Regions from separate parts of the Methylobacterium sp. WL7 genome, predicted to be linked through region 2. Evidence: predicted binding sites of a transcription regulator. Region 2 holds the regulator's gene; each other region holds the start of a gene.

Region 1 (10,406 bases), on a different contig from region 2:
CGATCGCCGGCATGATCCGGGAGGGCGACGGCTGGATCACGAACGTCCACCGCGGAGGCCGGCCACTGCCCTGGGCCATGCCCCGGGACGCCGCCGAGATGGCCGAGGCCGCCGCCGCCGCGGTCGGGGTCGATTATTCCGGGGTTGACCTCGTCGAGGACGGGGAGGGCGGCTTCTCGATCCTCGAAGTGAATTCCATGCCGGCCTGGTCCGGCCTGCAGACCGTGTGCGACACCGATATCGCCGGCGCCGTCGTGCGCGGCTTCCTGTCCGCGGTCAGGGGTGCCAGCATCCCGCGGCTCGTGGTGGCATGAGCGGTCTCGCCCCGGGGCTGATCGGCACGCTCTACCGCGCCGCCTGCCTGGCGGAACTCGATGCGCTGAAACCCGGCAACGTCCATGCCTACGCAGCCGGCCATCGCATGGTGGTGGCGGATTTCGTCACCAGTGCCGACGTCTCGGCGCCGGGGCTGGCGCGGGCGGGATCGGGCGTCGGCGCGCGGGTCCGCGCCGGGGTCACGGCGACCCTGGCGGCCGTCGCCCAGAACACCAATCTCGGCATCCTGCTCCTGTGCGCGCCGCTCGCTGTCGCAGCGGAGGGGGGCCGATCGGTCAAGGCGGTGCTGGACACCCTCGATGCCGCCGATTCCGAAGCGGTCTTCGCGGCGATCCGGCTCGCGAACCCGGGAGGCCTCGGCCGGGCCGAGCGGCACGACGTATCGGCCGTCGCCCCGGCCTCCCTGCGCGCCGCCATGGCGGAGGCGGCGCATCGCGACCGCATCGCTGGGGCCTACGGCACAGGCTTCGCGGACATCGTAGAGATCGGGCTCCCGGCCCTCGCCGGCGCGCGCGCCGCAGGTCTCGATCCGACTTGGTGCACCACCGCGATCCACCTGGCCTATCTCAGGACCGTTCCGGACAGCCACATCGCCCGCAAGGCCGGCGCACCGGTGGCGGAGTCTGTTCGCAGGGAGGTCGCAACCTTACTCGACAGCCTCGATCTCACCACCCGTCCGGTCGAGCCGCTGCTGGTCCTCGACGCGTCGCTGAAGGCGCGCGGGCTCAACCCCGGCACCAGCGCGGATTTCACGGTCGCGACCGTGTTCTGGGACGCCTTGACCACGGCAGGCGCCGCCTTCGCGTGACGCACGGATAAGTTCCAGCTTTTCACGCCCCGTGGCCAAAGAAATTCCTCAGATCCAGGGCCTTGCGCGGGTTGTGAGCCGCTGGGTCGCACTGTAGGGTCCGGCGCGCTGTCCGGCCCAACCGGCTCGGCCCAACCGGCTCGTCCGGAGGTTCGGGCGCCGATAACAAGGATGGCTTCCCGGCCGCTGGCATTGTCCGGCGCCGCGGCCCTATTTCGGAATCCAGGGAGAGACACCGAATGGCGAAGATCACCAAGGTTCAGGTTGGCGAAGCCCTCGTCGGCGACGGCAACGAAGTCGCTCACATCGACCTGATCATCGGACCGCGCGGCTCGCCCGCCGAGACGGCTTTCTGCAACGGCCTCGTGAACAACAAGCACGGCTTCACCAGCCTGCTCGCGGTCATCGCGCCGAACCTGCCGTGCAAGCCGAACACCCTGATGTTCAACAAGGTCACCATCAACGACGCCCGTCAGGCCGTCCAGATGTTCGGCCCGGCCCAGCACGGCGTTGCCAAGGCCGTCCAGGACGCCGTCGCCGAAGGCATCATCCCGGCCGATGAGGCCGACGACCTGTTCATCCTGGTCGGCGTGTTCATCCACTGGGAAGCGGCCGATGACGCCAAGATCCAGAAGTACAACTACGAGGCCACCAAGCTCTCGATCCAGCGCGCCGTGAACGGCGAGCCGAAGGCTTCGACCGTCACCGAGCAGCGCAACTCGGCCCAGCATCCCTTCGCCGCCAATTAGATTGGGGACGGTCCTGGACAGAGTGAGCCTCCGCCCGCACCGCGGGGCCTGCTCCAGCGACTGGCTTCTATCTTCTTAGGCCGATAGGCACGACGACAGACGGGACGGCGCAAGCCGTCCCGTTTTTTTTGGTTCCGAGATAACGCGAAGGGAAACGCGCGCCCGGCGCAGTGAAGCCTGGGACTTTTGATCGAGCAACGTCTGAGAAAAGTGCACGACCAGCCCTGTCCCGGCATCGATGCGGCCTTGTTGACGAGCAAGGTGGCACGGCATAGACGGCCGTCATCATGCTAAGCTTGCCGTTCACCGCATCCTATCGCCCGCCGCTTTCATAGCGGCGGCTTGCTTATCATGCCCAACCGCTGCGTCGTCGGCGGTTGCACCTCATCATGATCCGCCGACCTCGCGCCTGCCCGAGGTCACCGTGTCATTCTCTTAAACAACTCAAGGCCGCCCCGCCGTCGGGATCATCGGTTTCGGCGCTTTCGGTCGCCTGATCGCTCAGCATCTCGCGCCGCACATGGCGCTGCGCGTGTACGATCCCCGCCCGGCCGAGGCCGATTCCCCGACCTACGGCGCCGTGCGAACGGACTTGATCGCGGCGGCACGCTGCCCCGTCGTCATCCTGGCCGTTCCGGTTTCCCGCCTGTCCGATGTCGTGGCCGCGATAGCCCCCCACCTCAGACCGGGGACCCTGGTGGTCGATGTCGGCTCAGTGAAGATGATGCCGGTCGCGATCATGCGGGCGGGATTACCGGCCGGCGTCGATATCCTGGGAACCCATCCCCTGTTCGGCCCCCAGAGTGCCGTCGGCGGGATCGTCGGCCTGAAGATCGCGGTGTGTGCTGTCTCGGGACGGCGGGGGCGTCGTGCTGCGGCTTTTCTCCGGACGGTGCTGAGACTGAAGGTGATCGTCACGACGCCGGAGGCTCACGACCGCGAGGCCGCGGCGGTGCAAGGCCTGACGCATCTGATCGCGCGGGTGCTCGTCGCCATGGAGCCGCTTCCCACTCATATGACCACGCGGAGCTTTTCACTGCACATGCAGGCGGTCGACATGGTCCGGCACGACGCCCCGGAAGTCTTCGAGGCGATCGAGCGATCGAATCCGTTTGCCGCCGAGGTCCGCCAGCGCTTCTTCACGCTGGCTGCCCAAATCGAGGCTGATCTCGCACGCGAAGACCATTCTGCAGCCATCGCACGGCCGTCCCTCATGAAAGCCGGGACTAACGCGGGAGCGTGAGGGGACCGTGTCGCACCAACGAAAAAAGGGGCCGCCTTTCGGCGACCCCCTTCGTCAGCTCGATGGTTGGCGTGGATTTAGAAGTCCATGCCGCCCATGCCGCCGCCGCCCGGCATCGCGGGGGCGCCGCCGTCCTTCTTCGGGGCGTCGGCCACCATCGCCTCCGTGGTGACCAGCAGGCCGGCGACGGAAGCCGCGTCCTGCAGGGCGGTGCGGACGACCTTGGCCGGGTCGACGATGCCGGCCTGGATCATGTCGACATACTCTTCGGTCTGGGCGTTGAAGCCGTAGGTCTCCGAGGAGGTGTTGTCGGTGATCTTGCCGACCACGATCGAGCCTTCCACGCCGGCGTTCTGGGCGATCTGACGGATCGGGGCCTCGAGCGCCTTCAGCACGATCTTGATGCCGGCCTGGACGTCCGGAACATCGCTCTTCAGCTCGGCGACGGCCTTCTTGGCGCGCAGCAGCGCGGTGCCGCCGCCCGGGACGATGCCTTCCTCGACGGCCGCGCGGGTGGCGTTGAGGGCGTCGTCGACGCGGTCCTTCTTTTCCTTGACCTCGACCTCGGTCGCGCCGCCGACGCGGATCACCGCGACGCCGCCCGCGAGCTTGGCCAGGCGCTCCTGCAGCTTCTCCCGGTCGTAGTCCGAGGTGGTCTCCTCGATCTGGCCCTTGGTCAGGATCGCGATGTCCTCGAGCATCGCCTTGCGGCGATCGCCGAAGCCCGGCGCCTTCACGGCCGCGACCTTCAGGCCGCCGCGCAGCTTGTTCACCACGAGGGTGGCCAGCGCCTCGCCCTCGATGTCCTCGGCGATGATCAACAGGGGCTTGCCGGTCTGGACCACGGCCTCGAGCACCGGAAGCATCGCCTGCAGCGACGACAGCTTCTTCTCGTGGATCAGGATGTAGGGATCCTCGAGTTCGGCGACCATCTTCTCCGCGTTCGTGATGAAGTACGGGGACAGGTAACCGCGGTCGAACTGCATGCCCTCGACGACGTCGAGCTCGGTCTCGGCCGTCTTGGCCTCCTCGACCGTGATCACGCCCTCGTTGCCAACCTTCTGCATGGCGTGGGCGATCATCTCGCCGATCTCCTTGTCGCCGTTGGCGGAGATCGTGCCGACCTGGGCGACCTCGTCGGAGGTCGAGACCTTCTTGGCGCGCGCGATGATGTCCTTCACCGCGGCGGCGGTGGCGAGGTCGATGCCGCGCTTCAGGTCCATCGGGTTGATGCCGGCGGCGACGTACTTGGCGCCTTCGCGGACGATGGCCTGGGCCAGCACGGTGGCGGTGGTGGTGCCGTCACCCGCGATGTCGTTGGTCTTCGAGGCCACTTCGCGCACCATCTGGGCGCCCATGTTCTCGAACTTGTCGGCGAGCTCGATCTCCTTGGCGACGGTGACGCCGTCCTTGGTGATGCGCGGGGCGCCGAAGCTCTTCTCGATCACGACGTTGCGGCCCTTGGGGCCCAGCGTCACCTTCACCGCGTCGGCGAGGATATCGACGCCGCGCAGCATCTTATCGCGGGCGTCGGCGGAGAAACGAACGTCTTTCGCTGCCATGGTTTGCCTCTTGTGATTGGGTTGGACCCCAAGGCCTCGAACGGCCTCAAAGGGCGGGAAACAGGGATCCGATCAGAGGGCGACGACGCCCATGATGTCGGATTCCTTCATGATCAGGAGGTCCTGACCGTCGATCTTGACCTCGGTGCCGGACCACTTGCCGAACAGGACGCGGTCCCCCGCCTTCACGTCGAGCGCGTTGACGCGGCCCTGCTCGTCACGAGCGCCGGGACCGACGGCGACGATCTCGCCTTCCTGCGGCTTCTCCTTGGCGGTGTCCGGAATGATGATGCCGCCCTTGGTCTTCTCCTCGCTCTCGATGCGACGGACGACCACGCGGTCGTGCAGCGGACGGAACTTCATGAGCTGCCCTCTTGCTTCAGGTCTGCAGTTGGCGTTGATGCGGCCTGCGCGACCGCTCCCAAACCCGACTGTTAGCACTCTGTCTTGGCGAGTGCCAATGACGGCGGCGAGATAGCCCTCGCGTGGTTTCGAGTCAAGGCTGTCGCACCCCTGCGCGACGGCGCGATGACGGGGCATCGGCCCCGATTTCCCCTAGGACAACGCGCCCTCATGCTGAGCCTGCACGGACCCGAAGGCGCGGTGACGCCTGAATGCGGCAGCCCGATCCCCGGCAATGCCGTCTGGCTCGATCTGAAGGACCCGACCTCCGAGGAGGCCGCCGCCGTGGAAGCGGCCACCGGCCTGCGCGTTCCGTCCCGGGCCGCCCTGTCGGAGGTGGAATCCTCCAGCCGGCTGCGGCGGGTGAAGGACGGGCTGTCGCTCTCGACGCCGATGATCACCTTCGAGCGCAGTGATTCCCAGTTGAAGCCGCTGGGGTTCCTCCTGTCGAAGGATCACCTCGTCACGATCCGGTTCCACGACATGCGCGCGATCGACTCGTCGGAGAAGCGCATCGCGGACGGCGACGGCAGCGTCGCGCCGAGCGAGATTTTCATCGTGATCCTTGAGGAACTGGTCGACAGCCTCGCGGACGCCCTTGAGGACATGGCCTCCGAACTCGACACGCTGTCCACGCGGATCTTCGATTTCGATGTCCGCGGCGCCGACCGCCGCCGGCTGGAACGCCCGCCGCCCCGCCGCCGTGACCTGGCGCTGCGGCGGATCCTGCGCGGGATCAGCAACCGCGGGAAGGTCCTGGGGAAGATCCGAGCCAGTCTGCTCGGCCTGGAGCGGATCGTGCCGTTCGTGTCGGCCGCCTGCGACGGACTGGGCCTGCCCGAGGACGGCCGCTTCGAGACGATCCGGCGCGACATCGACTCCTTGGACGAGTTCGAGACGCGGCTCGCCGAGAACGTTCAGTTCCTTCTCGACGCCACGTTGGGACTGATCAACATCGAGCAGAACAACGTCTTCCGGGTGCTGACAGTGGTTTCGGTGGTGGGCGTGCCGCCGACCCTGATCGCCTCGATGTACGGCATGAACTTCAAGCACATGCCGGAGCTGGACTGGGCATACGGCTATCCCTACGCCCTCGCGCTTATCCTGATCAGCGCTCTGGCTCCCATCGTTTATTTTCGAAGCCGAGGCTGGTTCTGATATTCGCCAGATTATCAGCAAAAAACCATCATCAATACAAATCGACACCCATAATCAGAAAATATTATAATTGATGTGGCACGAATATTTTCTTCCGTTTTCGATCAATATAGGATTCCGTCTCAAAAACTGTCGAATTAGATAAAATTTAACCCAATCTTGGCCATATGCCCGCGGGAGCAGCGTGAGCACCGATATGTTCAAGAGAACCGTCTACAACGAGGCGCAGGCCAAGCTTGACGCCTTGGACCGGTCGTTGGCGATCATCGAATTCTCGATGGACGGCCAAGTCCTCAACGCCAACCAGAATTTTTTAAGCTTGATGAAGTACACCCTGGCTGATGTACGGGATAAGCATCATCGCATCTTCGTCGAACCGATGTTTGCCAAGTCGCCAGAGTACACGGAGTTCTGGTCGAAGCTGAAGGACGGCCAGTACGTCACCGGCGAGTTCCTGCGCATCGACAAGAACGGTGCGGAGGTCTGGCTGGAGGCGACCTACAACCCCGTCCTCGACGCGCACGGCAAGCCGGTGAAGGTGGTCAAGTTCGCGGCCGACATCTCGGCCAAGAAGAACGATATCGATCGGCTGATGTCGATGATCGACAACATGCCGGTCGCGGTGATGACGGCCGATCCCCGCAACGAGTTCAAGATCAACTACCTGAACGCCACCTCGCGGCGGACCCTCGGGCCGCTCGAGCAATATCTGCCGATCAAGGTCGACGAGATGCTCGACCACTCCTTCGACGTGTTCCACAAGAACCCGCATCACCAGCGCAACATGCTGGCGGATGCGAGCCGGCTGCCGCACCGGACCAAGATCAAGGTGGGGCCGGAGACGCTCGACCTGCAGGTCACCGCCGTCAACGACCGGAAGGGCAATTACATCGGGCCGATGCTGACCTGGGCCGTCGTATCCGCGCAGGTGAACATGTCCACCGACGTCAGCCGTGTCGTCGATGCCGTGGGCTCGGCGATCCGCGAGATGCAGCATTCGGCCGAGGGGCTGACGCAGTCGGCCGATGCCGCCAGGCAGAAGGCCTCGTCCGTGGCGGCGAATTCCGAGCAGATGAACGGCGCGATCCAGGAGATCTCGGGTCAGGTCGGACGGGTCTCAGAGCGTGCCCGGCAGATCGCGGTCCAGGCCGAGACCACGGACGCGACGATGCGGCAGCTCGCCGAGAACGCCCGCGAGGTCGACGCGGTGGTCGGCATGATCAAGTCGATCGCCGGGCAGACCAATCTCCTGGCGCTGAATGCCACGATCGAGGCCGCCCGTGCCGGCGCCGCCGGCCGGGGCTTCGCGGTGGTGGCGAGCGAGGTCAAGGCTCTGGCCGAGCAGACCGCGAAGGCCACCGGCGAGATCACCCAGCAGGTTGCGGCGATCCAGAGCGCCACCGGCGAAGCGGTCGGGGCGATCGAGATGATCACCGCCGCCGTCGCCGAGCTCTCGACGCTGACCCTGGCGATGGCGAGCGCCGTCGAGGAGCAGGCAGTCTCGACGCATGAGATGTCCGGCAATATCGGCGGCGTCTCGCAGGCCGCCAATGCCACCGGTCAACTTGCGGAAGCTGTCCTGGGCGTCGCCGAGAGCCTTGCCGGACACTCAGCGGATCTCTCGGAGAGTGTCACCCGGTTCATGAAATCAGCCTGACCCGGAACACGCGCGAGCCGCGGCGTGAAACGCGCACGCGGTTTGCGACGTATCGGCGGTTCGGACCGTCAGGATGGAGCTGAACCGATTTCCTACGCCATCATCACGTCCCGCACCCTCATCAGGTCTTGCCGGACAGCCCTCATCGCCGCTGCATCTTGCGCTCCGGCCTTCGCAATGGCCGAACCGGCGGGCTTGGCGCCGCCGCCCGGCAGCGTGGCAGTCGCGCGGCTCTCCGCCCGGGGCGTGCAGATCTATGCCTGCATCGCTGCCGAAAAGGGGCCGGCCTGGGGCCCCGCCAAGCCCGAGGCGGAACTCGTCCAGCCGGACGGACGCGCGGTCGGGCGTCACTTCGAGGGACCGGTCTGGGAGGCGCAGGACGGCTCCCGGGTGCTGGGCACCGTCATCGCTCAGGCGCCCGCACCGCGACCCCAAGCCGTTGCGTGGCTGCTGCTGTCCGGCCGAGCAACTGGATCCGGATCGCTCGCCGGAACGCAGTATATCTTGCGGAGCGACACGGTCGGCGGTGAGAAACCGCAGGGCGTCTGCACGCCGGGCCAGACGGCGCGTGTGCCCTACAGCGCGACGTACACCTTCTATCGCTGACGTCTCGCGGCGCTCGTTCACATGGCCCCCACCCGCGGCGAAGCGATATCCCGAACGGTGACGCGCGCTCCCGTCAATCCCGCGCGAGCTGCGACCGGCCGATGGTGAAGACCCGTCCATCCCCGAGCAGATGGGCCGTGAACCCCTTGGGGAACAGGCTTTCGATGGCCCGGTCGCGGACGTTCAGCCCGCCGGCGTAAGCGCCGAAGGCCGGCATCACGAGGCGGGTGCCGTCGGTGACGAAGCAGCGACGGCGGACCGCCCGGCCGCGCATGGCGACCTTTCCGCAGGGATGGAGATGGCCGGCGATCTCGCCGGAGACCGGTTCGGCGCTCGGCTCGTGACGCAGGATCAGGCCGCCCAGGGTCAGCGCGTCGGCGTAGCGACCGCCGACACCCTCGCTGACCGCCGCGTCGTGATTGCCCGCGATCCAGACCCAGTCCCGGCCCTCCTGCAAAGCCGACACCATGGCTCGGTCGCCGGGCTCCATCCGCTCCGGGCCGCGGACATCGTGGAAGGAATCCCCGAGCGCGACCACGCGCGTCGGATCGTGGCGCACCACCGCCTCGTGGAGGCAGGCGAGGGTCTCGCGGGTGTCGTAAGGCGGCAGGAACTGGCCGGTGCGGGCGGCGTAGGACGACCCCTTCTCCAGATGGAGATCGGAGACGATCAGCGTGCGGTGCTCGGGCAGCCACACGCCGCCGCAGAGATCCAGCACCAGGGTCTCGCCCGCCAGCAGCAGGGTCGGGTGCTTGTGAGTCTTCTCGAGTCTCAGGCCGGCCGCCAAGATCGCATCCTCGGGCTCGATGGGGGAGGGCGGATCGACGGTCAGGACAGGGCTTCCTGAAGAAGCTCCGCCTCGGCCTCGGCCAGGATCTCGTCGGCCCCCTCACCGTAGACCCGTTCGCGCCCGATCTCGAGCATGACGGATACGGAGAGCGGCGAGACCCGATCGAGAGCCTTGTGAATGATTCGCCCCTGGATGCGCTCTAGCATCATGCCGAGGCGCCTCACGTCGAGGAGTCCGGTTGCCGCATCCTGTCGCGCCGCGCGCAGCAGGAGGTGGTCGGGCTGGTGCTTGCGCAGCACGTCGTAGATCAGATCCGTCGAGATCGTGACCTGACGGCCGGACTTCTTCAGGCCGGGGTGATGGCGTTCGATCAGGCCGGCGATCACCGCGCATTGCCGGAACGTACGCTTCATCATCGCCGATTCATCGAGCCACGCCTCCAGGTCGTCGCCCAGCATGTCGACCGCGAACAGGTCGCCGATGAAGTCGGAGTCCAGCGCAGCGCGCTCCGAAACATCGCGGGTCGTCCAGATCGCGATGCCGTAATCGTTGGCCGCGAACCCGAGCGGGCGCAGGCCGTCACGCTCCATCCGCCGGGTCAGCAGCATGCCGAGGGTCTGATGTGCCAGCCGTCCCTCGAACGGGAAGGCCGTCAGGTAGTGGCGCTTCCCCCGTGGGAAGGTCTCCACCAGCAGGTCGCGCTCGCCCGGCAGGACCGAGCGGCGGCGCTGCTGCTGGAGGTAGTCACCGATCTGCTTCGGCAGGCGATCCCAGGCGAACGGGTCGGCGATGATCGCCCGGACCCGCTCGGCCAGGAAGGTCGAGAGCGGGAATTTCGCGCCGGCATAAGAGGGGATCGCAGGATCGGTCCCGAGCGGCGCGCGGGTCACCAGGGCCTCGTCCTCGGCGAGTCCCTCGAAGCGCAGGGTCTCGCCGGCGAACAGGAAGGTGTCGCCGATCGTGAGCGTGTCGGCGAACTCGTCCTCGATCTCGCCGAGCACCCGGCCGCCCTTCGGCAGGACCGTGCCGGGCTTGCCGCGCAGGGTCCGGCCGAGCCGCACCCGGACCCGCGCCGCCTCGACGATCGTGCCCACA
Region 2 (10,406 bases):
CGGCAAAAGCTACGCCTACCTGGTGTCGGGCGGCGGAACGGTACTGGTCCATCCGCGCCCAGAGCTGATCGGCAAGCCTCTCTCGGACCTGATTGCCGGGCCGCTCCCGAAGATCGGCGGTGGCTTGGCCGAGACGCGGGAGGGCGACCGGGCGACCTTCACCGCCTTCGCCCGCGTCCCGAACCTGCCCCCGTCGCTCGACTGGTACATCGCCCTCTCGGTCGACAGCGCCGAGGCGTTGGCTCCGACTACGGCACTGGCGACGAACCTGGCGGCGGCTACCCTGCTGGTTCTGCTCGTGCTCGGCATCGTGGTCGGCCGGCTGATGACGCTCACCGTCTCGCGCCCGCTGAACCGCTTGGTCGGCGTCCTGCAGCGCATGAGCCAGGGCGAGCTCGATGCCGAGATCGCCGAGGCCCGGCGCAGTGACGAGATCGGGCTGGTCGGCCGGGCCGTCGAAGGCATCAAGGCGCTGGTGGCGCAGCGAGCGCGCGACCAGGCCGAGGCGAAGCGCATGGCCGACGAGGCCGCCGCCTCCGAGCGCAGGCGCGCGATGGTCGCGTTGGCCGACGGCTTCGAGCAGGCTGTGGGGGCGATCGTCGGCATGGTCTCGTCCTCGGCCACGGAGCTGGAGGCCACGGCCCAGACCCTGACGGCGAGCGCGACCCAGGCGGCGGCGCAATCGACCAGCGTCGCGGCCGCCGCCGAGGAGGCGGCCACCAACGTTCGCACGGTCGCGGCCGCCGCGGAGCAGCTCGGTGCCAGCGTCCGGGAGATTGCCGGGCAGGTGGAGGGCTCGACCACCCTGGCGCAGGCGGCGGTCGGCGAGGCGGACCAGACCGGCCATCTGGTGCAGGACCTGGCCCAGGCCGTCGCGAAGATCGGCGACGCGGTCGGGCTGATCTCCAGCATCGCGGCTCAGACCAACCTCCTCGCCCTGAACGCGACGATCGAGGCCGCCCGCGCCGGCGATGCGGGGCGGGGCTTCGCGGTCGTGGCCTCCGAGGTGAAGGAACTGGCTGCCCAGACCGGGCGCGTCACCGAAGAGATCACCGGCCTGATCGGCCGGATCCAGGGTTCGACCGACCACGCCACGCAGGCGATCGGCGGGATCGTCACGCGCATCCGCGACATCAACCAGGTGACCGGCGCGGTGGCGGCGGCGGTGGAGGAGCAGGGCGCGGCGACCCAGGAGATCGTGCGCAACGTCAGCCAGGCGGCGAGCGGGACGGACGAGGTGACCACGAACATCACCGGCGTGGCCGAGGCCGCGGAGCAGACCGGCACGGCCGCCCATCAAGTGCTGGACGCGGCCTCCGCGCTGTCGCGGCAATCGGCGCAGCTCACTCGGGAGGTCGCAGACTTCCTGCACACCGTCCGGGCCGCTTGAGCCCGACGGGCAGCTGTCAGCGGCCGCCGTCGAGCAGCTTCGAGACCACCCGGGCGGTGTAGTCGACCATCGGGACGATGCGGGCGTAGTTCAGCCGCGTCGGCCCGATCACGCCGACGACGCCGACGATCTTCTGCGAACCGTCGCGGAACGGCGCGGCGATCAGCGACGAACCGGACAGCGAGAACAGTTTGTTCTCCGAGCCGATGAAGATCCGAACGCCCTCGCCGCCCTCGGCACGGGCCAGGAGGTCGATGACGTCCTTCTGGGTCTCCAGGTCGTTGAACAGCAGGCGGATGCGTTCGAGGTCCTCGACGGCGCGCAGGTCGTCGAGCAGGTTCGCCTGCCCGCGCACGATCAGCTGCCGGGCCTCGCTCGGGCCAACCGGCGTCGCCAGGCCGGCATCGACCAGGCGCTCGGTCAGCGCGTCGAGCTCGCGCTTCATCGCCTTGCGGCCGGCCTCGATCTCGGCGCGCAGCGTGCCGAGGGTGCGGCCCTGCAGCCGGGCATTGAGGAAGTTCGTGGCCTCCTGAAGCGCACCGGCGGGCAGGCCCGGCGGCAGGTCGACCAGCCGGTTCTCCACCGAGCCGTCGTCAGAGACCAGCACCACCAGGGCGCGGGCCGGATCGAGGCGGACGAACTCGATGTGCTTCAAGTGGACGTTCGCCTTCGTGGTCAGCACCACGCCGGCCCCGCGCGAGATGCCCGACAGCATGGTCGAGGCCGCGGCCAGCGCCGAATCGAAGGTGTGGCCGGAGGCGGCCGCGCGCATCTCCGCCTCGATCCGGGCCTGCTCCTCCTGGCCGACATCGCCGAGTTCGAGCATGGCGTCCACGAAGAACCGCAGCCCGAGTTCGGTCGGCAGGCGGCCGGCCGAGGTGTGCGGCGCGAAGATCAGGCCGGAATGCTCCAGGTCCGCCATGACGTTGCGGATCGAGGCCGGCGACAGCGCCATCGGGAGGATGCGCGCCAGGTTGCGTGACCCCACTGGCTCTCCGGTCGTGAGATAGCTCTCGACGATCTGCCGGAAGATCTCGCGGGCGCGCTCGTTGAGGGCGGCCAGCGCCTGCATCGAGGGGTCTTGCGGAAAGAGGCTGTTGGAGTCGGTCACGCGGTCATCCTGTCGTGCGATCATGTCCGCCCGGTGTCCGGGGATCAATCCGTACGGCGATGCTTGCCCGCGCAGGCTCCGCGGCCTAAGAGCCCGGCCCTCACTCTCTCATCAGAAAGGGCCCGCGATGAGGCCTTCGAAGCGCGCCGCCGACGAGCTGCGGCCCGTCACCCTGGAGCGCGCGGTCTCGCGCTACGCCGAGGGCTCGTGCCTGGTCAGCTTCGGCAACACCCGCGTGCTCTGCACCGCCTCCCTCGAAGAGCGCGGTCCCCCGTGGCTGCGCGGCTCCGGAAAGGGCTGGGTCACCGCCGAGTATGCCATGCTGCCGCGCGCGACGCACGACCGGACCCGGCGCGAGATCAATTCCGGCAAGCCGTCCGGCCGCACGCAGGAGATCCAGCGCCTGATCGGCCGCTCGCTCCGCGCGGTCACCAACCTGCCCGCGATGGGAGAGCGCCAGATCACCGTCGACTGTGACGTGATCCAGGCCGATGGCGGCACCCGCACCGCGGCGATCACCGGTGCCTGGGTGGCGCTCTACGATTGCTTCGCCTGGATGCGCACCCGCTCGATCATCTCGGTGGACCCGCTGCGCGATCACGTCGCGGCCGTGTCCTGCGGCTTGTACAAGGGCAATCCGGTGCTCGACCTCGACTACGCCGAGGATTCGGCGGCCGAGACCGACGCCAACTTCGTGCTGACCGGCAAGGGCGGCATCGTCGAGGTGCAGGGCACCGCCGAGATGGAGCCGTTCTCCGAGGCCCAGCTCCTCGAATTGCTGCGGCTGGCCCGCGCCGGCACGGACCGGCTGGTGGCCCTCCAGAAGGAGACGATCGCGTGAGCCGCAAGCTGACCGGCAAGGTGGTGATCGCCACCCACAACGCGGGCAAGCTCACCGAGATGCGTGAGCTGCTGGCGCCGTTCGGGATCGAGGCCGTCTCGGCCGGCGAACTGGGGCTGCCCGAGCCCGACGAGACCGGCACGATGTTCTCCGAGAACGCCGCCATCAAGGCGCACGCCGCCGCGAAGGCGACCGGGCTACCCGCCTTCGCGGACGATTCCGGTCTGTGCGTCGCTGCGCTGGACGGCGCGCCGGGCATCTTTTCCGCCCGCTGGGCCGGCCCGGCCAAGGACTTTTCCGGCGCGATGGCGCGGATCTTTGCGGAGCTGGAGCAGCGTCAGGCGAGCGACCGGACGGCGCATTTCGTCTCCGCCCTCGTGCTCGCCTGGCCGGACGGCCATACCGAGCTGTTTGAGGGCCGCGTGTTCGGCACGCTCGTTCCGCCGCGGGGCGATGCCGGCTTCGGCTACGATCCGATCTTCCAGCCGGATGGCCATGGCCGCACCTTCGGCGAGATGGGCGCCGAGGAGAAGCACGGGGTCGATTGGCAGAAGGGGGAGGGGCTGTCGCACCGCGCCCGGGCCTTCGTGCTGCTGAGCCGCGCTTGCCTGGCACCGGCGGCTTGATTGCCAAACCCGGCCGGCACCCTCACATCCCGGCGATCATGACTTCGACCGGCCCGGACCATCCGACCCGCGACGCGGGCTTCGGCATCTACCTGCACTGGCCCTTCTGCGCCGCGAAGTGCCCGTATTGCGACTTCAACAGCCACGTCCGGCACGCGGGCGTGGATCAGGCGCGCTACCTCGACGCCTTCCGGGCGGAGATCGCCCACAGCGCCGCCCGCACCCCCGGCCGCACCGTCACCAGCGTCTTCCTGGGCGGCGGCACGCCGTCGCTGATGGATCCCGCGACGGTGGCGGGCCTGCTCGACGCGGTGGCGGAGCACTGGGCGGTGGCGCGGGATGTGGAGATCACCCTCGAGGCCAACCCGTCGAGCGTCGAGGCCGGTCGCTTCCGCGGCTACCGGACCGCCGGGGTGAATCGGGTATCGCTCGGCGTGCAGGCGCTGGACGACGCCTCCCTGAAGAAGCTCGGGCGGCTGCACAACGCCGAGGAGGCCTTCGCGGCGATCGGCATCGCGCAGGCGGTGTTCGACCGGACCTCGTTCGACCTGATCTACGCCCGCCCCGATCAGACCCCCGCCCTGTGGCGGGCCGAGCTGAACGAGGCGCTCGCCCGCGCCGCCGAGCACCTGTCGCTGTACCAGCTCACCATCGAGCCGGGCACGCCGTTCCACGGCCTCGCCGCCGCCGGCAAGCTGGTGACGCCCGACGACGAGGTGGGCCGGGTCCTCTACGACGTGACCCAGGAGGTCTGCGGGCAGGCTGGCTTGCCGTCCTACGAGATCTCGAACCACGCCCGCCCGGGGGCGGAATCGCGGCACAACCTGCTCTACTGGCGCTACGGCGAATATGCCGGCATCGGGCCCGGGGCGCATGGGCGCCTGGTCACCCCGGCCGGGCGGATCGGCACCGTCACCGAACGCAACCCGGAAGCGTGGCTGGCCCGCGTCGAGCGCGACGGCCAGGGGATCGTCGAGACCGAGACCCTGGCGGCGGCAGACCAAGCCGACGAGTTCCTGGTGATGGGCCTGCGGCTGACTGAGGGGATCGATCCCGAGCGCTACGCCGCCCTGAAGGGCCGACCGCTCAACGGCAACCGGATCGGCATGCTGGTCGGCGACGGCTTACTCCATCGCCTGCCCGGCGGGCGCATCGCCGCCACGCCGCGGGGCGCGCCGGTCCTCAACGCCCTGGTGGCCGAACTCGCGGCCTGATCGGGCCGCCGGCTCTCTCAGGTCCCGGGCTTGGCCAGGACACGTGGCGCCGGGCTGACTACGCTCGCGGCGTTGTTGCGGATCTCGTAGACCGCCAGCGCCCGATCGCTGAGCCCCTCCGGCCGGAACCGGAAGGTGCCGTCCGTTCCGGAGAAGCCGGAGGCGTTGGTCAGCGTCGTCTCGGCGAAACGCTGCGATCCGTATTGCCGGTTCAGCGCCGCCGACAGCATAACGGCGTCGTAGGCCAGCGATGCGACACGCGGCGGCACGGCACCGAATCGGGCCTGGTAGCGACCGCTGAAACTGGAGAAGCCGTTCCGGTCCGGCGAGGCGAACCGCCCGCCCTGGAGCGCCGGCAGCGCGTAGAGCGACGGCTCGTTCCACAGGGCCGTACCGATCGGCCGGACCCGACTGGGGTTGTAACCCGCCTTGGTCAGCGCCGCCGCCACCGCCGGCATCGCCTCCGCGGTATCCGGGATGAACAGCGTGTCGGCGGTCGCGCCGGCCCCCGTTATGACGCGCGCCAGCCGCTCCACCGCCGGTCCGGGCGCCCCGGACGGATAGCGTTCGACCGCCGCGACCCGGGCCCCCTTGCGGGCGACCGCCTCTCGGAACTCGGCCTCGACGGCGTTGCCGTAGGCGGTCTCCGGAATCAGGGCCGCGAAGGAGCGTCGGCCGTCGGCGACGGATTCGTCGACGATCCGGTCGACCTCGGGCTGCGGCAGGAAGCTCAGGAGATAGATCCCCCGGGCGGCCACGGAGGCATCCGTCGAGAATCCGATCACCGGTTTGCCGGCGGCCCGGGCCGGCACGGCGGCGGCCTGGACGTTGGCGGCGAAGACAGGCCCGAGCACGATGTCGGCACCCGCCTTCAGGGCCTCCTGGGTCGCCTCCCGGGCGCCGTCCGGGCTGCCCCGGTCGTCCTCGATCAGGATCGTCAGGTCCGGCTGCTGGGCCTCGTCGAAAGCGAGTTGCGCGGCGTTGCGCATCGCAGTCCCCACGGCCACCCCGGTGCCGGTCAGGGGCAGGACCAGCGCGACCTTCACGGCGCCCGAGCCGATGCGGTTGCCGCCGGCCGCCGCCGGGGTGAGGGGGGCAGCGTTCGGGTCCGCCGCGACCGATGGGGCGCCGCCCTGCGGCACGTCGGCCGGCGGCGATAGTTCGGCCCGGGGCTGTGCGCTGCGCCGGGTCGCGCGTCCGTCCCCGAATCCGCCGACGCAGCCGCCCAGCGCCAAGGCACTGAGGGCAACGGTCAGGGCGGTGACTCGCACGAGACGGTTCCGCCCACACTTCGGACGCGCCATGGCGGTCTCCTTCGGGCAGGTTCGAACAACCTGACCGGGCATTTTTCAAATGTAAACGCGCCGGTGCCGACTTGCCCCCGGTCTCGACGCGCAGCCGCGACGCGGGGCCGGCACTGTGGCAAGATCACCCGCGATGAACCGTCGATTCGATGCCCCGGGGCCAGCGATCTCAACCAAACCGACTTCCACACCCCCGTCCCAGAGGCCCGGTGCGGACCGCCCGCGGAACACCACGTTCACGGCCTTCGGACTCGCCAGCGAAACCGAGCCGTTGGCGCCCGGCCTGCACATCGTGGCGACGCCGATCGGCAACCTGCGCGACATCACCATCCGGGCGCTCGCGACCCTGGCGGCGGCCGACGCCGTGCTGGCCGAAGATACCCGGGTGACCCGGACGCTCTTGGCGCATTACGGAATCACGACCCCGTTGCTGGCCTATCACGAGCATTCGAACGAGGCTGTCCGCGACCGGATGGTGGCCCGGCTCCGGGCCGGCGAGGCCCTGGCCCTGGTCTCGGATGCCGGGACGCCGCTCGTGTCGGACCCCGGCTACAAGCTCGTCCAGGCGGCGATCGAGGCCGGGGTCGCGATCACGCCCGTGCCTGGGCCTTCCGCGGTCATGACTGCGCTGGTGGCCGCAGGCCTGCCCACCGACCGGTTCTTCTTCGAGGGGTTCCTGCCCCAGAAAGCCGGGGCCCGGCGCAACCGCCTCGAAGCCCTGATCCAGGTCCCGGGCACGCTGGTGCTGTTCGAGTCGCCGCATCGCCTGCCGGAGATGCTGGCCGACGCCGCTTCCGTGCTCGGCGCCGACCGTCCTGCCGCGGTGACCCGGGAACTGACCAAGTTCTACGAGACGATTCGCCGGGACACGCTGGGCTCGCTGAGCGAGCGGTTCGGGCAGGAGGGCGCGCCGAAGGGCGAGATCGTCGTCATCATCGGCGCCGCGACGGCGCCGGAGCGCACGGCGGAGGGTGACGCCGCCCTGGACGGGCTGATCCGCACTGCCCTCGAACGGCACTCGATCAAGGATGCGGCGAGCCTCGTCGCGGACGAGACCGGGCAGCCGCGCCGCGCCATCTACACCCGGGCGCTGGCGCTGGCCCGGGACAGCCAGGGTTGAGCCGTGCCGGATCGCATCCTGCAGCGCCGCGCCGCCTACCTGCGCGGGCACCGGGCCGAATGGCTGGCAATGTCGGCGTTACTGGCCAAAGGCTACTGGCCGATCGGCCGACGGGTGAGCTTCGCCGGGGGCGAGATCGACCTGATCGTCCGCCGTCCGCGCACCATCGTGTTCGTGGAGGTCAAGGCACGGTCCAGGCTGGACGATGCCCGAACGGCGATCGACGCCGCGAAGCGTCGGCGCTTTTCCCGTGCGGTGCGTGCGTGGGTCGGCCGCAATCCCTGGTGCGCCGGCATGACGCTTCGGGCCGACGCCGTTTTCGTCGGCGACGGCACGTGGCCGGCCCATCTGCCGGGCGTCTTCACCATCGAGGGGTTGTAACGAGGTCGGTCTTTCGGGTCGCGTCAACGGGCTCCGAAAGGCGGCAGCCCCGTGCCGGGACGATGCGGACTGTCAGCCGCGGGCAGCCCGGATCGCACTGATCAGCGTCCGCTTGAGGTCGGCCTGACTAAAGGGCTTCTGCACGACGGGCCGGTCGCGGAACGGCTCCCGGATTCCGGCGCCGCCGTAGCCCGTGGAGAATACGAGCGGCAGGTCGCGCTGCACGATCGCTTCCGCGACCGGGTAGATCGGTTCGCCGGCCACGTTCACGTCGAGGATCGCGATCTCGAACGTTTCCTGGGCGGCCATCTCGAGGGCGGTCGACAGGCGTGCGGCGGGCCCGACGACGGCGCAGCCGAAGTCGAGCAGCATGTCCTCGAGCAGCATCGAAATCGCAGCCTCGTCTTCAACGACGAGGACGCGGACGCCGTTCAGGACTTCATCGTTGGGGTCAGCAGTCACGCCGGGCCGTCTTCCCTTCGAACGCCCCCGTCACCGGGGATCTTGCCGTGCGGTTGGTATCGCCTCGCGAACCGCAGCAGCAGCGCTTGGAAGCGCCGGGGCGGCGCGCCGGACGGTCCGCGAGACCACCTGTGGCGTCGCCCGGAATACCGGACGTGTCAAGCGTTCGCGGCCCGTTCCGGCATCAATGGTGGCCGCGATGTTAACTCACGATACATTTTTGTCGCCTCTCCCGCACGGCAGGCGTCGGAGGGCGATTCGCGGGCCGCCTCAATCGTCCTTGAACGACACCTTCGCGCCCCGGGAGACATGCGCCGCGAGGTCGCGGGCGTTCCAGTTCGTGAGGCGGATGCAGCCGTGGGACTCGGTCTTCCCGACCTTCTCGGGCTCGGGCGTCCCGTGGATGCCGTAGCTCGGGATCGCGAGGTCGATCCAGACCAGGCCGACCGGATTGTTCGGGCCCGGCTTGATCGAGAACTTGCGGTTCGTCTTCACGCCCTTGAACGCGTATTTCGGATTGTAGGTGTAGTCCGGATCGAACGCGACGCCCTTGACCTTGGTCTCGCCGCTGGGCGCCGGCTTCTCGGAACTGCCGATGGAGGCCGGGTAGAAGGCCAGGAGCTTGCCGTCCGCCCCGAAGGCGCGCACGTCGCGGCTCGTCTTGTCGACCTCGATCCGGTCGACCTTGGGCTCGTTCGGCAGGTCCTTCGCCTTGGGCTTGTCGGTCCCCATCGGATCGACGGCCGCCACCGTGATCGACGTGCCGGCCTTGTCGAGCGGCTTGTCCGGATTGAGCGCGCTGACGAGGTCGCGGCTCATGTGGAAGCGCTCGGCCAGCATCTCCCGCGGGTTGGTGTAGCCGAGTTCCTTGAGATCGGCCTGCGCCTCCATCTTCGGCGGGATCTTCTCGACATAGGGACCGGAAGCGTCCGCGTCGGTGACCGCGTAGTCGGACACCACCGGCTTGTCGCTTGTGCCCTGGAGCTTGTCCCAGAGTTCGGGCGTCAGGTCCTGGCTCGCGGGCAGGCCCTGCGCCACCGCGAAGGCCGAGAGGGCATGCTGGTAGTTCTCGCCCTTCAGGCCGTCGATGGCGCCCGGATAGAACCGGGCCCGATCCAGAAGCACTTGCGCCTTCACGATCAGCGGATCGGGCTTGGCATCGGATGTCTTGCCGGCACGCGCCTTCTTGCCGGATTTGGTGGCTTTGCCCGACTTCTCCTCCGTCTTGCCGGCATCGGGCGCCTGGAAGGTGGCGCCGTTGATTGCCTCCGCAGTCAGGGTGGGCGCCTTGTCGGAGGGAGCGGCGTGACCCGGCGCGGCGACGCCGATTGCCAGCAGAGCCGCGCAAACCGGCAGCGAAGGTCTCCGCATCATCAACGTCATAGTCCCCGGGAGCGGACGCGCTCCGGTCGCACAAGCTTCGAGGGCACGGGAACGTTCCGCACCGAACCGACTCCGCGCCATCACTCGCACAGCCGATGTCCGGCATTGCGCTCGCGCTCATCGAAGTGGAAGTGGTTGGCGTGGGCCGCGTTGGTGCCGGGGCCCAGAACGGTGCGGAAGAACCCGCAGGCTTTCCCGCGGACGGAGGCCAGGAAGTCCGCCTCCTCGGACCCCGCCGGCATCGCCTTGACCGGGATGCTCGCGCGACCCGCGAAGGCGAAGCCCATCACGTCCACGGCGGCCGCGAAGGCGTGATCGCTGAGCTTGGCGTCGACATCGTGGTTCTGTCCCCGGCAGACATAGGTGCCGCCGAGTTCGAGCCCGGTGAGCGGATGCTTGAGCGTGCGCTCGGCCGCGACCTGAACCTCCGTCGCCCAGCGCGCGAAGGACTCGGCGACCTGGCAGGTCAGCGTCGCGCCCCCCGGCAACGCGATGCCGTCGGCGAGCTTGGTCACCTTCAGGGGCAGCGGCGCGGTGCATTGGCCCTCGGCGATGGGCGGCAGCGGTTCGAACT
Region 3 (10,406 bases), on a different contig from region 2:
CGCCGAGGTGAAGGGTCTGCGCCTGATCGGCACGGCCCGCGAGAAGGCGAGCGTGATGTCCTTCGTGATCGAGGGGCAGGAGAACGAGGCGGTGGCCCACCATCTCGACGCGCACGGCATCGCGGTGCGTTCGGGCCATCACTGCGCCCTGCCGGCCCTGCGCCGGTTCGGGGTCGACCAATCGGTGCGGGCGTCGCTGGCCTTCTACAACACCAAGTCCGACGTCGACGTGTTCCTGAAGGCGCTGCACAGCCTGCCGCGGCACTGAGCCGGCCCGCAGGGGCGAGGTTCCAGAACGAAGACCGGCCGGACCCTGAAAGGTCCGGCCGGTCTTTTTGCGTGTCGGAATACGGGGCGAAACCCAGGGCGGTGTGCCGTACCCTCGCGATCCATCGCGGGATGGCCCCTCGCTCGAAAACAAAGATCGCCTCTGATCCGTGAGCCGACGGTCAGCTTCTTCTCGTCATCCCCCGGTCAAGGCGAAGTCTCGTCCTGCGGCAGCGCGATATTCGAAAAACGGTTTCGTTGACGCTGCGGAGTTCCGAGCGGACCATCGCGATCCTGCCGTCGGATCCCACCGCCGCGTACGTCTCGCTTTGCCATGACCGGATTCGTGAAGCCCGCCATCACCGAGAACGCGATCGCGGTGGTCCAGCGCGTCGGAGGCAACTGCGGAAACGCGACCCGGACGCGGGCGCACCCGCTGGAGCGGCACCAGCGCGCCGTCCCGTGCGCGCGCATCCGCTGGCCGACGCGGTGCGCATCGCCGCCGGCAAGGCCGCCCTCGGGATCTGACCCGTCCCTCGACAAGGAGTTTCATCATGAGCCTGCTGCCCCCGGAGGCCGTCGAGTTCATCGGCTTCGTCGCCCCCCGCCATACCTCCGAGATTCACCCGGCCGAGGGTCCGTCCATCGACCGGGACTACCTGAAGCTCCTGGCCCAGGCGCATGAATGGGGCGGGTTCGACCGGGTGCTGGTGGCGTTCCATGCGACGGCGCCGGACGCCCTGTTGCTCGCCGCCCAGGTCGCCGCCGTCACCGAGCGGCTGGGGCTGATGATCGCCCACCGCACCGGCTTCACGGCGCCGACCGTGGCGGCCCGGCAATTCGCGACGCTGGACCAGCTCACCGGCGGCCGGGTCGCGATCCACGTGATCAGCGGCGGCGACGACCGGGAACTCGCCCAGGACGGCGACCACCTCACCAAGGACGAACGCTACGCCCGCACCCAGGAATTCCTGGACATCGCCCGCCAGAGCTGGACCGCCACCGCGCCGTTCGACTACGCGGGCACGTTCTACCGGGTCGAGCGCGGCTTCTCCGAGGTGAAGCCGGTCGATGCCATCCCGGTCTATTTCGGCGGGGCCTCGCCGGCGGCTCTGGCGGTGGCCGGCCGCCACGCCGACACCTACGCCCTGTGGGGCGAAACCCAGGCCCAGGTCCGGGAGCTGATCGGGCGCGTCCGAGACGCCGCCGCGCCGCATGGGCGCAAGCCCCGCTTCAGCCTGTCGGTCCGGCCGATCCTGGCCGAGACCGAGGCGCGGGCCTGGGCCCGGGCGGAGGATATCTTGGCCCGGACCCGCGCCGCCCGGGCGGCCAGGGGCCTCGGCGCGGCCGCCGCGCCGCAGAACGAGGGCTCGCGCCGGTTGCTGGCGGCGGCCGCCGCCGGCTCGCGCCTCGACAAGCGGCTGTTCACCGCCATCGCGGCCGAGACCGGGGCGGCGGGCAATTCCACGGCCCTGGTGGGGACGCCCGAGCAGGTGGCCGAGGCGCTGCTCGATTATCACGACCTCGGGGTGCGCACCTTCCTGATCCGCGGCTTCGATCCGCTGGAGGACGCGATCCAGTACGGCCGGGACCTGCTGCCGGCCTTCAAGGCGGCGCTTGCGGCCCGCGGCCGCGCCGCCGAGGCCGCCTGATGCGCGCCGCGTTTTTCTTGGTTCTCGCCCTGCTGGCCGTCGGGCCGGCCCGGGCGGAAGACGTGCTGCGGATGGGCGACCAGCGCGGCAACGCCCGCGCCCTGATGGAGGCGGCCGGCTTCCTCGACGGCCTGCCCTACCGGCTGGAATGGAGCGAGTTCCCGGCCGCCGCACCCCTACTGGAGGCGCTCAATGCCGGAGCGATCGATGCCGGCGGGGTCGGCGACGCGCCCTTCACCTTCGCGGCCGCCGCCGGGGCGCCGGTGAAGGCGTTCATGGCGTTCCGCAACCGGCAGGACGGGCTGGCGATCCTGGTGACGCCGGATTCGCCGATCCGCAGCGTGGCGGATCTCAAGGGCAAGCGCATCGCCACCAACCGCGGCTCGATCGGCCACCAGGTCGTGCTGGCGGCCCTGGAGGAGGCGGGGCTGCCGTTCGACGGCGTCGTATTCAGCTTCCTGCCGCCGGCGGACGCCAAGATCGCCCTCGCGTCCGGATCCGTGGATGCCTGGGCGACCTGGGAGCCCTACACCTCGACCGCCGAACTCGCCGGCCTGGCGCGGGTGGTCCGGGACGGCAACGGCATAACCCCGGGCCTGACCTTCACGGTGGCGCGCGACAGCGCCCTGGCGGCCAAGCGGCCGCTACTGGCCGATTTCGCCGCGCGCCTCGCGAAGGCCCGGGCCTGGGCGCTCAAGGACCCGGCGCCCTACGCGGCGGTCTGGTCGAAGCTGATCGGGCTGCCGGAGGCGGTGCCTTTGCGCTGGTTCAGCCGGGCTGGCTACCGGACCGGGCCGATCGATGCCGACGTGATCGCCGACGAGCAGCGCACCATCGACCTCTACGTCCGCGCCGGCCTGATCCCGAAGGCCCGCGCCCCGCAGGCGGCGGCGATCTTCGACACGGGGTTTTCCCAAGCTCTGTCCGAAGCCCCGGCGGCGGTGCAATGATGGGCACGCCCCCGGATCAGAGGTCCTGACAATGCACGACAGCGGCGACGGCCATACCCACGATCATCACGCCCATGATCATCTCGCCCACGATCACGGGGCCGGGGAGGGGGCACCCGAGGCGGCGCGCTGGAAGCATGACGGCGTGCGGGTGATCCCGGGCGACCAACTCGACAGCAACACCGCGCAGACCCCCGGCATGTTCCGGCAGGCGGCGGTCAACGCCGCCCGGGTCGGCGCCCAGAAGATCTGGGCCGGCACGGTGGCGATCCAGCCCGACGCCAAGACCGGCGTTCACCATCACGGCGCCCTGGAGAGCGTGATCTACGTGGTCTCCGGCCGCGCCCGGATGCGCTGGGGCGAGCGGCTCGAATATGTGGCCGAGGCCGGGCCGGGGGATTTCATCTTCGTGCCGCCTTTCGTGCCGCACCAGGAGATCAACGCCTCCACGGACGAGCCCCTGCACTGCGTGCTGGTGCGCTCGGACAACGAGGCCGTGGTGGTCAACATCCCGGATGTCGAGCCGGTGGAGCGGCCCGAATCCGTCCACTGGGTCGATCCGATCCACAAGCACCCGTGAATCCCTGCGGAGCGCAACCATGAGTCGAGACCGCCAGCTGCATCTCGGCGCGTTCATGCGCCCGGTGGGGATCCACACGGCCTGGTGGCGCTATCCCGGCGGCTACCCGGACGCGAACTTCAACTTCGAGCACCTGACGCAGTTCGCCCGGCGGCTGGAGGCCGCGAAGTTCGACGCCTTCTTCATGGCCGACCATCTGGCGGTGATGAACATGCCGATGGCGGCCCTGCGCCGCTCGGCCACCGTGACCTCGTTCGATCCGCTGACGCTGCTGCCGGCGCTCGCCGCGCTCACGTCGCGGATCGGGCTGATCGCCACGGCATCGACCACCTACAACGAGCCCTACCATGTGGCCCGGAAGTTCGCCTCCCTCGACCACATCTCGAAGGGCCGGGCCGGCTGGAACCTCGTCACCTCGGGCAACCCGGACGAGGCGCTGAATTTCGGCCGCGACGCGCATCTCGACCACGCGGTGCGCTACGCCCGGGCGCGCGAGTTCTACGCCGTGGTCACCGGCCTGTGGGATTCCTGGGCCGACGACGCTTTCCTGATGGATCCGGAGAGCGGCCTGTTCTTCGATCCCGACAAGCTGCACGTCCTCGACCACGCGGGCGAGTTCCTGAAGGTGAAGGGCCCGCTCAACATCGCCCGGCCGGTGCAGGGCTGGCCGGTGATCGTCCAGGCCGGCGCCTCGGAGGCGGGACGGCAGATCGCGGCCGAGACCGCCGAGATGGTGTTCGGCGCGAGTTCCACCCTGGAGGCCGCGCAGGCCTACTACGCCGACGTGAAGGGCCGGATGCCGGCGCTCGGGCGCGATCCCGACCACCTGAAGATCCTGCCCGGCGCCCTGGTGATCCTGGGCGAGACCGAGGCCGAGGCGCAGGCGAAGCGGGCGCGCCTCGACGATCTGGTCCATCCCGACAGCGGGCTCGCCAACCTGTCGGTGCGGCTCGGGGTCGACGCCTCCGGCTTCGATCTCGACGCGCCCCTGCCCGAGATCCCCGAGACCAACGCCAGCAAGACCAGCCAGGCTCAGATCCTCGGCGAGGCCCGCCGGACCGGCGCCACGGTGCGCGACCTCGCCCGCAGGGTCGGCGCCTATGCCGGGCTCCATTTCGTCGGGACGCCGGCGCAGGTTGCGGACCGGATGGAGGAATGGCTGGAGAGCCGCGGCTGCGACGGCTTCAACGTCATGTTCCCGTTCGTGCCCGAAGGGCTCGACGACGTGGTCGACCGGCTCGTGCCGGAACTGCAAAGGCGCGGCCTGTTCCGGCGCGACTATGCCGGCACGACCCTGCGCGACCATCTCGGCCTGCCGCGCCCGCCGAACCGGTTTTTTGCGTCGGACGAGACGGGCGGCGCGTGACCGAACAGGATGTGCCGTTTCTCGGAAGGATCGAGATCTGCGCGGCTGCCCAGGACGCCACTCCCGTCATTTCGGAGCGCCGCAGACGATTCCGGAATGACGGGGTGATCAAGGTGGAAAGCTTGGACGAACGGCTTTCGAAAAGAGCGCCGTGTTACCGCTTCACCTTGGCCTTGCGGGCGGCGAAGCGGGCGTCGCGGGTCGCCTTCTGCTCGGCGGCGAGGGCGGCTTGGCGCTCGACCTTCTCGGCGGCCTGACGGACGATCTCGGCCGCCGCGCGCTCCTGTTCGGCGAGGGCTTCGGCGGCACGGACCGCGTCGGCGGCGGCGCGGGCGGCCTCCCGCTCGCTCACCCGCACCTCGCGGGCCTCGACGACGGCCTGGCGCTCGGCCTGCCGGGCGAGGACGGCCGGATCGTCGGCCGGGGGGCGTGCCCGGAACTGGGCCAGCCGCTCTTCCTTGGCCTTCGCGCCGGCCTCGAGACGATCGGACAGCTGCGTTTCTTTGAATTGACCCACGGATACTCCTCGCGCGCTTCGCAGCGCCGGTGGCGAGAGCATCATCCCGAAAGGGTTTCGGAGACCGATGATGCCCGATCAAGAGCCCGAAACGGCATCGCGGATGCCGGTCCAGAAACAGAAGAAGCCGCTCCACACAGGGAACGGCTTCGAAACGCGTCCTCAGGGTGAGGCGCTCGGTTCAGGCGGCCTGGAGGCTGCCGGCGGACTGCTTGCCGCTGCGACGGTCGGTTTCCAGCTCGAAGGAGAGCTTCTGGCCCTCGATCAGGTTGCGCATGCCGGCGCGCTCGACAGCCGAGATGTGCACGAACACGTCCTTGCCGCCGTCGTCAGGCTGGATGAAGCCGAAGCCCTTGGTCTCGTTGAACCACTTAACGGTGCCGATGGTCATAAATATTCCAACTGCTTTAGAGCATGATGCGATCGACCAGCATTCCGGCCGATCAAAATCATCATACGGTAACAAAGATCCAGGGTTTGCTGCCGATGCGCTGCACGGGCAGCGAACGCTGGACGATCGAATGGGTCGAGCGCACGCCGTGCATGCGCTCATCCGCGAGTCGTCGAAAATGGGAGAGATGCAGAGCGCTCGCCCTGTTGTGGCGAGACGGCCGAATATCTGGCCTCAAATCGATATGCGTTCTCTAGCGCATTGCCGGGATAATCACAATCCCGAAAGAGGCTGCCGAGAAAAACGGTCCGGCGTGCCCGTGAAATCGCGGGTTCTTGCGATGTTGTTTTGGTGCACGACCTTCAATATTCAGGCCGCCCGTCCGGATCCGGGCCGCTCCGGCGGGTCGCGATCGGGCCCGTCGGCTTCGAAGAGCGTTAGCACTCTCGCCGATTGAGTGCTAAGAGGTCCCGACCCGGCGCGGATGATTCGGTCCGCTGCCGCCTTTCCCGTACGGGCTCCGTCATGCCGACGCGAGACCCGGAGGCGGGACGACCAGGATGCCACACATGAAGTTTCGCCCGCTGCACGACCGCGTGGTGCTACGCCGCATCGAGGGCGAGGAGAAGACCAAGGGCGGGATCATCATCCCCGACACCGTCAAGGAGAAGCCCCAGGAGGGCGAGGTCGTCGCCGTCGGACCCGGTGCCCGGGACGAGGCCGGCAAGATCAATCCCCTGGAGGTGAAGCCCGGTGATCGCGTGCTGTTCGGCAAGTGGTCCGGCACCGAGGTCAAGATCGACGGCCAGGACCTTCTGATCATGAAGGAATCCGACATCATGGGCGTCGTCGCCTAAGGGCGTCCGCCCAGCCCAAAGCTCCTCAAGCCCTTCGAGGCGCCCGCTCCGGCGCGCCTCGGGGCCGAACGACAACAGAAGAGATCGTCCATGTCAGCCAAAGACGTCCGTTTTTCCGTCGATGCCCGCGAGAAGATGCTGCGCGGCGTCGAGCTGCTCGCCAGCGCCGTGAAGGTGACGCTGGGTCCCAAGGGCCGCAACGTCGTGATCGAGAAGAGCTTCGGCGCCCCGCGCATCACCAAGGACGGCGTCACCGTCGCCAAGGAGATCGAGCTCGCCGACAAGTTCGAGAACATGGGCGCCCAGATGGTGCGCGAAGTGGCCTCGAAGTCGAGCGACATCGCGGGTGACGGCACCACCACCGCCACCGTGCTGGCCGCCTCCATCGTCCGCGAAGGCGTGAAGTACGTCGCCGCCGGCATGAACCCGATGGACCTCAAGCGCGGCATCGACCTCGCGGTCGCCGCGGTCGTGAAGGACATCAGCGAGCGCTCCCGCAAGGTCGCCTCCTCGGAGGAGATCGCCCAGGTCGGCACGATCTCCGCCAACGGCGACAAGGAGATCGGCGAGATGATCGCCCACGCCATGCAGAAGGTGGGCAACGAGGGCGTGATCACGGTCGAGGAGGCCAAGACGGCCGAGACCGAGCTCGACGTCGTCGAGGGCATGCAGTTCGACCGCGGTTACCTGTCCCCGTACTTCATCACGAACGCGGAGAAGATGATCGCCGAACTCGAGGATCCCTACATCCTGATCCACGAGAAGAAGCTGTCGTCGCTGCAGGCGATGCTTCCGGTGCTCGAGGCCGTGGTCCAGACCGGCAAGCCGCTGCTGATCATCGCCGAGGACATCGAGGGCGAGGCGCTGGCCACCCTCGTGGTGAACAAGCTGCGCGGCGGCCTGAAGGTCGCGGCCGTGAAGGCGCCGGGCTTCGGCGATCGCCGCAAGGCGATGCTCGAGGACATCGCGATCCTGACCAAGGGCCAGATGATCGCCGAGGACCTCGGCATCAAGCTCGAGAACGTGACGCTCGACATGCTCGGCCGGGCCAAGCGGGTGCGGATCGACAAGGAGAACACCACGATCATCGACGGGTCCGGCGAGAAGTCGGACATCGAGGCCCGCATCTCGCAGATCAAGGCGCAGGTCGAGGAGACCACCTCGGACTACGACCGGGAGAAGCTGCAGGAGCGCCTGGCCAAGCTCGCGGGCGGCGTCGCGGTGATCCGCGTCGGCGGCTCGACCGAGGTCGAGGTCAAGGAGAAGAAGGACCGCGTCGACGACGCCCTCCACGCCACCCGCGCGGCCGTCGAGGAAGGCATCGTCCCGGGCGGCGGCACCGCGCTGCTGCGCGCCAAGAAGGCCGCCCAGGGTCTGACCAGCGACAACCCCGACGTCTTGGCCGGCATCAAGATCGTGCTGAAGGCGCTCGAGGCCCCGATCCGTCAGATCGCCCAGAACTCGGGCGTGGAAGGCTCGATCGTGGTCGGCAACATCCTGGCCAACGCCTCGGAGACCTACGGCTTCAACGCGCAGACCGAGGAGTATGTCGACATGCTCCAGGCCGGCATCGTCGATCCGTCCAAGGTCGTCCGGGCGGCGCTCCAGGGCGCGGCTTCCGTCGCCGGCCTGCTGGTCACCACCGAGGCGATGATCTCCGAGCTGCCGCGCAAGGAAGCCCCGGCCATGCCGGGCGGCGGCGGCATGGGCGGCATGGACTTCTAAGCCGGCTCCAGACCTAAACACCACGATCCGGCGCGGGCGCTTTTCGCGGTCGCGCCGGATCCTCACTTGCAAGCCGGCCCGGGGCATCGATCCGGGCCTGCGCCGTCCCGCAACCGCGACCCCCTCCGCACCGCACCAAGCGGGCCGATGCGGGTTGACCCTGGTGCCGGTCGGGAGATTCTGATGCGCCTGCTCATCCATCGGGACGGGATCGTCCTGACGCTCGCCCCGCGCGCCGCCCTCCTGGCGCTGGTGACGACGGTCCTGGTGGCGCCCGCCCCGGCCCGTGCCTGGGGCATTCCCGGGTGCACCAACCTCCCCGAATACAATCGCGCCCTCGGCGCGCTCCAGGGCATGACCAGTGCCTGCGACATGAGCGTCGCGCATGCGCGCGAAGTCATCGCGGAGCATGACGGCGTCCCGGTGATGGTACCGCAGGCAGCGCCGCCGCCCCGGGTCCGGGTCCGGCGCCATCCGGCCCGATCTCACCACAGGACACCGCGCAAGCGGCGCGGCACGGCGCACGCCTTCTGATCCGCACCGTCGTTGTCCGGAGGAGCCAGCGCCCCGCTAAAGTTAGACGGTGGCGTCGATGCCGGCCGGCTCCGTTAGGGCACCCGTAGGGATAAAGGATTCGCGCCGTGCGGCTCGATCTCGGTCACAAAGGCGATTGGATCGTCGATCCCCGCGAGCTGGCGTCGCGCCTGGGCGTCACCATGGCCGTCCTCAAGCAGCAGGAACGCCTCGGCCAGGTCGAGGCTCGCATCAAGCCCGGCTCGGGCGCGGAGGCGGATCAGACCCGCGTGACGGTCCGCCTGCTCGACAAGGGCTGGCGGGGCATCTTCGATGAAAGCGGGGCGCTCATCGCCGAGGAGCGATGGTGACGGGCCGCCCGGAGCGGTTCGCGGCCGGGCAAAAGGTCATCGCGGCCAAGAAAGCCGCGGCGCCGGGACAATGCGTGGTACAGACCTGAAGAGATTCCGCCGCTGCTCTCGTCGAGGACCGACATGAACGCCTTCAGATGGCTTATGGCCAAGGTTATCGGCTTCCTGTTCTCGCAGACGATCGACCACAAGAACCGCAAAGCTGCTGCCGACAAGGAGGGCGGGACCTACGATGCCGCGCCGGCTTATCAGTCATCCGGGTTCGAAAGTGATTATCATGCGGCGACCAACCTGCTGAAGCAGCGGATGGACAAGAACTTTCCGGATAATTTTCACGCCCGGCTCGGGTCGCAGGCCAACAGCATGTACGATTACGGTGAGGACCGTGCGGAGGCCGTCGACACGGCCTCGACCGCGATCGCGATGGCGCTCCGGAACGGCGCGACCGTCAGCCAGGCCGCGGAGGCGGGCGCGGCCAGCGTCGGCATCTGAGGGGGGACGGACGGCTGCTCGGCCCCGCAGCCGTCTGCAAAAAGGGTCGCAACCGGGGAGAGAAGCCGCACGGCCCATCGAGCTCCGCGGCGTTACCGCGGGGCGGCCTCGGATCCGATCACCAGAGATTGCGCGGCAACCGCCGCTTCCAGCGCTCGCCGGCCTTGAGGGTGTCGCCCTGCCGGGAAAGCCGGACCGGGCGCGTCGGCATCGCGGCCGGCTGGCTCACGACCGCGACCGGCGCCGGGGCGAGAACCGGCCGCGCCACCGTGACCACGGGCGTCTGCGCACGCTTGGACGGCACCTTCGAAGCCGGCTTCGAAACGGCCTTGGCCCGGCGCACCCGCGGCAGGCGCTCGACCGACGGGGCGTCGTCCGCCTCGTCGGCGTCGGGCTCGCTCGCCGTCGCGAACATCGGAACGAGGCTCGGCAGCACCCGCCGGGCCGGGGTCTCGGGCGGCGCCGGCTCGACAGGGGCGGCGGGCGCGAACGCGGCCTCGGCCGGCTTGTCGGCGGTGTCCGGCGGAATGTCCCACCACAGATCGGGATTGTCGCGGTGTCGCGCCGTCGTATCGACCAGCGCGACGCGGGAGGTGCGGGTATGCTTGACTTCGACCGTGAACGGCCGCGCGCTCCGGCGCTTCATGTGTGCGGAATTCCTGAGACTAACGTGCCCGGCGGCGCAAAATGTGCCGGCAACGTTCAAGCATCATACGGGACTGAAC

What was found. Region 2 encodes HrcA, which represses chaperone genes, less so after heat shock. Its sites were predicted from a motif close to GTTAGCACTCNCNNNNNGNGAGTGCTAAC; they were not measured.
Region 1: a site for HrcA is predicted at 5,132-5,160, ahead of groES (co-chaperone GroES). Genes of this name have one in related genera too.
Region 3: a site for HrcA is predicted at 6,160-6,188, ahead of groES (co-chaperone GroES). Genes of this name have one in related genera too.

What each region holds. Positions count from the first base shown of each region.
Region 1 covers NZ_VRVG01000005.1:21,832-32,237, reverse strand. Annotated here, with positions in the region: gene FV233_RS02430 (RimK family alpha-L-glutamate ligase) at 1-314, shown strand, start outside; gene FV233_RS02425 (triphosphoribosyl-dephospho-CoA synthase) at 311-1,144, shown strand; gene fae (5,6,7,8-tetrahydromethanopterin hydro-lyase) at 1,384-1,893, shown strand; gene FV233_RS02415 (prephenate dehydrogenase) at 2,360-3,136, shown strand; gene FV233_RS02410 (chaperonin GroEL) at 3,214-4,698, opposite strand; gene groES (co-chaperone GroES) at 4,771-5,061, opposite strand; gene FV233_RS02400 (CorA family divalent cation transporter) at 5,272-6,258, shown strand; gene FV233_RS02395 (PAS domain-containing methyl-accepting chemotaxis protein) at 6,455-7,915, shown strand; gene FV233_RS02390 (DUF3455 domain-containing protein) at 8,093-8,521, shown strand; gene pdeM (ligase-associated DNA damage response endonuclease PdeM) at 8,595-9,308, opposite strand; gene FV233_RS02380 (ligase-associated DNA damage response DEXH box helicase) at 9,350-10,406, opposite strand, start outside.
Region 2 covers NZ_VRVG01000052.1:24,021-34,426, reverse strand. Annotated here, with positions in the region: gene FV233_RS15060 (methyl-accepting chemotaxis protein) at 1-1,390, shown strand, start outside; gene hrcA (heat-inducible transcriptional repressor HrcA) at 1,407-2,462, opposite strand; gene rph (ribonuclease PH) at 2,629-3,342, shown strand; gene rdgB (RdgB/HAM1 family non-canonical purine NTP pyrophosphatase) at 3,339-3,968, shown strand; gene hemW (radical SAM family heme chaperone HemW) at 4,007-5,182, shown strand; gene FV233_RS15035 (penicillin-binding protein activator) at 5,200-6,486, opposite strand; gene rsmI (16S rRNA (cytidine(1402)-2'-O)-methyltransferase) at 6,620-7,606, shown strand; gene FV233_RS15025 (YraN family protein) at 7,610-7,987, shown strand; gene FV233_RS15020 (response regulator) at 8,060-8,449, opposite strand; gene FV233_RS15015 (L,D-transpeptidase) at 8,720-9,823, opposite strand; gene FV233_RS15010 (extensin family protein) at 9,913-10,406, opposite strand, start outside.
Region 3 covers NZ_VRVG01000038.1:2,179-12,584, forward strand. Annotated here, with positions in the region: gene FV233_RS12310 (family 2A encapsulin nanocompartment cargo protein cysteine desulfurase) at 1-268, shown strand, start outside; gene FV233_RS12315 (LLM class flavin-dependent oxidoreductase) at 822-1,919, shown strand; gene FV233_RS12320 (ABC transporter substrate-binding protein) at 1,919-2,869, shown strand; gene FV233_RS12325 (cupin domain-containing protein) at 2,901-3,449, shown strand; gene FV233_RS12330 (LLM class flavin-dependent oxidoreductase) at 3,469-4,815, shown strand; gene FV233_RS12335 (DUF6481 family protein) at 4,970-5,332, opposite strand; gene FV233_RS12340 (cold-shock protein) at 5,514-5,723, opposite strand; gene groES (co-chaperone GroES) at 6,293-6,580, shown strand; gene groL (chaperonin GroEL) at 6,671-8,305, shown strand; gene FV233_RS12355 (hypothetical protein) at 8,489-8,839, shown strand; gene FV233_RS12360 (DUF6522 family protein) at 8,947-9,189, shown strand; gene FV233_RS12365 (hypothetical protein) at 9,313-9,681, shown strand; gene FV233_RS12370 (hypothetical protein) at 9,800-10,327, opposite strand.